DNA from 2 places in the Allobosea massiliensis genome. Region 2 is predicted to be linked to the other one. Evidence: riboswitches for the same ligand, from Rfam matches in the RefSeq annotation. Region 2 holds a riboswitch; the other holds the start of a gene.
What was found. Region 2 has a riboswitch for thiamine pyrophosphate ahead of ACFPN9_RS09840 (LuxE/PaaK family acyltransferase). Riboswitches for the same ligand answer to the same signal wherever they lie in the genome.

Region 1 (2,381 bases), on a different contig from region 2:
CATAGAAGCTCGCCATCTCGGTGATCCTCTCAGCCGCCCTGCATCGGGGCGACGACCTCGATGCGGTCGCCCTCGTTGAGCGTGACGGTCTCGCGCTTGCGCGCCGGGACGAAATCGCCGTTCACAGCCGTGGCCACGACCTTGCCGGCATAGCCGAGCTCGGCCAGCGCCTGCTCGAGCGTGGTGGCCGTGACCTCGCGCGGCTCGCCGTTAAGCAGCAACGTCATGAAGCCTCTCCGGGATGCTGGCGGGATCGAGCAGGGCCTCCGCCGCCAGCCGCGCCATCGCGGGGCTCAGCAGAAAACCGTGCCGATAGAAGCCGTTGACATGGATGACCCGGCCACGACGCGTCAAGCGCGGCAGGTTGTCGGGAAAGGCCGGGCGCGCATCGACGCCGATCTCGACGATCTGCGCCTCGCCGAAGGCCGGATGCAGCGCATAGGCGCCGCCGAGCAGTTCCAGCATCGAACGCGCGGTGACGGCGCTGCGGTCGCCGCCCTCGATCATCGTCGCGCCGACCATGAAGATGCCGTCCGCCCGCGGCACGACATAGAGCGGGATGCGCGGATGCAGCAGCCGAACCGGGCGCGACAGGGTGACGTCTCGGGTGCGCAACAGCAGCATCTCGCCCTTGACGCCACGCAGATCCGGCAGCGCCCCGCGGGCGGCGAGACCCCGGCAGTCGAGCACGGCATCGGCAGCCACATCCTCGGGGGCGACCTCGCGGCCGTAATGGATGCGTCCGCCCAGAGCGATCACCTTCGCCGCCAGCCCTGCCAGCGCCAGGCGCGGATCGAGATGGCCCTCGCTCTCGAAGAAGAGCGCCTTGCCGAAGCGCCCGGCGAGATCGGGCTCCAGCGCGGCGATGGCCTCGGCCTCGATCTCGACCAGATGGGAGGTGCGACTGGCGAAGCGGCGCAGTTCGGCGCGATCACGGCTGGGAGCGACCACGAGCGTGCCCTTGCGGACGACGCCCTCGACATGGCGCTCCCACCAGCTCGCCGCCTCCTGGCCGAGCCTGACGACCGGCTCCTCGGCGCTCTCGCCCTCGCACCAGGGCGCCAGCATCCCGCCGGCCCACCAGGAGCAGGCTTTCGCCCCGGCCGTTTCGCCGCGCTCGAACAGCTCGACCTCGGCGCCGCGCCCGAGCAGCTCGACCGCGCAGGCGAGGCCGACGACGCCGGCGCCGACGATGCCGACGCGCAGCGGTGGGTTCGACCGGGACTGGATGGATGCGTGCGGCATGCCCTACCCTCGCGGCCGTGAAGGCTGCGGCCGTGGCAGGACGGGTGAAGCGACGCTGCGACGACCGTTCCCTTCGCCGGCATTATCCGGATCAGGTTCGATGGGTTGGCGACTTGCGCCTCTCAGCCTTGCGGCACCCCAACGGATCGACCTCAATCTAGGCCCGGCGGGCCGCCCGGGCAACCCTCCAAGCCATTCCGGGGCCGCCGCGCGGCCATGTCCCCCTCGTGAGGGAGGTCAGCCCAGCGGCTTGGCGAAGCGGGCGAAGGCGTCGATCGTGGGCGTCGTGCCGGCGCCGGGCCGCTGGGGTTTCAGGAAGCAGCCATCGACGACATTCGCCGGCTCCTCGAAGGCGTCCTTGATCCAGGGGATGTATTCGAGGACCGGCGTCGCCTGGTGCCAATAGGCGAGATGGACATGGACCTGGCTCATCTCGCCGGCATGGGGCGCGACCGGCAGGCGGCTGGCGAGGGCGAGATCGGCGACCTGGATGTATTCGGTGATGCCGCCGAGCCGCGTCACATCAGGCTGGACGTAGTGGATCGCGTCGGCTGCGATGAAGGCGCGGAAGGCGTCGAGCGAATAGAGCTGCTCGCCGAGCGCGACGGGAATGGAGGTGTCGCGGGCGAGCGCCGCATGCGAGCCGACATCGTCATACCAGAGCGGCTCCTCGAACCAGAAGATGTCGAGCGGCTCCGCCCGGGCGCAGAAGCGCTTGCAGGTCGGCAGATCCCATTTGCCGTTGCCGTCGATGGCGAGCGAAACATGGGGCCCGACGGCCCGGCGCACCGCCTCGAGCCGGCCGATGTCGATGCCGGGATCGGCATGGCCGACCTTGACCTTGATGCGGTGGAAACCGTCCTGCTCCACGGCCCTGCGGCAGCCCTCGACGAGCTGGTCCTTGGGGATCGAGAGCCAGCCGATATCGGTGTTGTAGGCCTCGAGCCGCGGCTTGCTGGCGCCGCCGAGGAGATGCCAGAGCGGCACGCCGGCCTTCTTCGCCTTGAGATCCCAGAGCGCGACATCCACCGCCGCCAGCGCGAGCTGGGTGATGCCGGCGCGGCCGACCCATTGCAGCGCCGGATGGCGCGCGAGCTTGAGCCAGAGCCGGCTCGTTTCCAACGCGTCTTCGCCGA
Region 2 (2,381 bases):
CGGTCGTTCCCTCCGGCAGGTCGCAACCGCTGACCGGATCGACGACGCGGCTGCGGATCCAGTGCGGGCCGGACTTCACCGGCGGGCAGACTGCATTGCCGTCGTCGTAGAACTGCGTGCTGAGCTCGGTCATGCCGTACATGTTGATGCAGGCCTCGCGCGGTACGCCGAGCGTCACTGAGAGTGCGTCATAGAAGGCGTCAGCCCCCATCTCGCGCGACTGCCCCTTGAAGCCGCCGGTGTCGAGGATCCGGCTGCCTGCAGGCAACGCGAAGCGCCGCCCCTGCGCCGCCAGCGCATCGAGCAGATGTACGAAGCTGAAGCTCGCGCCGAGCAGCGCATAGGGCTCGCCCGAAGCTTCCGCCCGCTCCAGCGCCGCGATCAGCCGCGGCAGGTCGAGCCCGCTTGCGCCGATGAAGCCCTCGCTGTCGGGCGTTCCGCATTCCCGCTTCGCCAGAGCGAGGTAATGCGCCAGCGAGGAGTTCGGCATAGCCACCTCGTCGGGGAAGAGGATGCCCATCGTGATGCGCTCCCGCCCGGCCATGAAGCGGCGGCGGAAATTCACCAGCATCGAGCGGCTCCAAACCGCCATCGTCGGGTGGTGGCTCTTACCCCGCACCCCACCTTGCGTCGTGCCGCTGGTCATGAAGATGCGCTCGGCCGCCTCCGGCGGCGTGCAGCTCAGCGTCAGGGTCTTGAAGGCGCTGATCGGCACGGCCGGGATGTCGCGCCAGCTGCGGACGGTGAGCGTGGTGCGCCCGCGCTGGATCGCGAAACGCCGATAGGGCGCGTTGTGGGCGAACTGATAGGCGAAGACGGCCAGCGCCATGCGCTCGAATTCCGCCTCCGACGCCCCGTCCTGGTCGATGAAGGCCAGCAAGGCCTCGATGATCTCGCTCTGCGTCACGTCCGCTCGCCTTCCCGCAAGGCCACTCGCCCGGCGACATGCCGAGGTTGGAGCCTGACGATCCGACAATGACGGCGCGAGCCTGGAAAAGGGGCGTGATGGTGCCGCCCGATGTCCCGCATCCCTACGCCGGCATGACCCGGATCAGGTTCGGAGGGTCACCGCGCTGTCGAACCGAAGCCCGACCGGCGGAATCTCAGCCTCCTCGCGAGGCACCCCTTGGAACAGCGGCCACCATGATGGCGCGCCCGCCTCGCTGTCAAGGAAGCGTCATGGTCGCGCCCACGGGCTCATGCACCGAAACAATCGCGCATCGCCGGGCGTTACGTCCGGGACAATCCCTGAGGAGACGGATGATGGACACGGCACGCGAAAATCCCGCGCTCGAGATTCCGGATGAGGGCGAACGTCTGGCCGAAGGCGGCGGCGCTGCAGCCACCCACCAAGTCAGCCTGCGGACCAATGTCCATGACGCGGGCAGCGGCGCCAACGAGACGATCGATGGCCTAGATTCGACAAGCGAAGCCATCCGCCATGCGGCGGAGGACATCCCGACCGGACAACGCCCGGAGGGGCCGATGGAGTCGGTGCCCGTTTTCGATCGCGCGGGACTGCCGCCGAAGGTCTGACGGAGGATGGCGAGGACCATGAGGACAGCCTGAGCGGCGGAACCACAGGCGCCCTCTCCCGGTTGCATCAGCAGAGCCCGCAGGAGGCGCCCATGAGATCGACGTCCGCCAATTCCATGGTCGCAGCCGCGACGATCGCCGTCTCGGCGGTCATGCTGACGATGCTTGCGATGGCCGACAACCGCCCTGCCAAGACGCTCTGCCGGGACGTCGTTCCGGGTTCGATCGTCGAGGTCATGAATTGCCCCCAAACCGCACAGGCCCCGCAGCTGGCGAAGTCTGTCGTGCCGGCTCAACAGACGCGGCTCGCCTTTACAGCTGGCCAGTGAACCGGAGCAGAAGGCGGGGAGCTGGCGTCTCGGCGGAAGTGGCGGACAGGGAGGGATTTGAACCCCCGATACCCTTGCGGGTATGCCGCATTTCGAGTGCGGTGCATTCAACCACTCTGCCACCTGTCCGCGGTCGCCTTCGGTCGAAGCGGGCTGGTTACTACACGCGGAGTTCGGCCAAAACAAGCCTTCGCTCGCGCGCCGGTCGCTTTCTGTTTCTCGCCGTCGCCGGGGCTTAGCTTTCGGAGCGCGAGGCGACGCTTTCGCTTGACCTTCGTGACCCTTGCGACTATCGAGCCTCGTCCGGCGTGGGGAAACCCGCGCCCGATCTCTTTTGGCCCATCGGTTTCGCCGCGCGCGAACCTTGAGCCGTCAAGAGCGAACCCTGACCCGTAACGACTGCCAAAAAGCCGTCCCGCATGCGCCTCGTCGAGGCCGTGACAGGGCGGGGCCGAACATGGAGGATAAAATGTTCGCAGTCATCAAGACCGGCGGAAAGCAGTTCCGCGTTGCCGC

Region 1: it holds a riboswitch for thiamine pyrophosphate, as region 2 does, so the genes downstream of both, thiO (glycine oxidase ThiO) here and ACFPN9_RS09840 (LuxE/PaaK family acyltransferase) in region 2, are expected to answer to the same signal.

Annotation. Positions count from the first base shown of each region.
Region 1 covers NZ_JBHSLU010000063.1:305,021-307,401, reverse strand. The annotation lists gene ACFPN9_RS19265 (thiazole synthase) at 1-16, opposite strand, end outside; gene thiS (sulfur carrier protein ThiS) at 30-227, opposite strand; gene thiO (glycine oxidase ThiO) at 211-1,206, opposite strand; TPP riboswitch at 1,297-1,396, opposite strand; gene ACFPN9_RS19250 (mandelate racemase/muconate lactonizing enzyme family protein) at 1,483-2,381, opposite strand, start outside.
Region 2 covers NZ_JBHSLU010000018.1:27,323-29,703, forward strand. The annotation lists gene ACFPN9_RS09840 (LuxE/PaaK family acyltransferase) at 1-907, opposite strand, end outside; TPP riboswitch at 1,012-1,137, opposite strand; gene ACFPN9_RS09845 (hypothetical protein) at 1,264-1,536, shown strand; gene ACFPN9_RS09850 (hypothetical protein) at 1,629-1,865, shown strand; tRNA gene ACFPN9_RS09855 (tRNA-Ser) at 1,905-1,994, opposite strand; gene rplU (50S ribosomal protein L21) at 2,335-2,381, shown strand, end outside.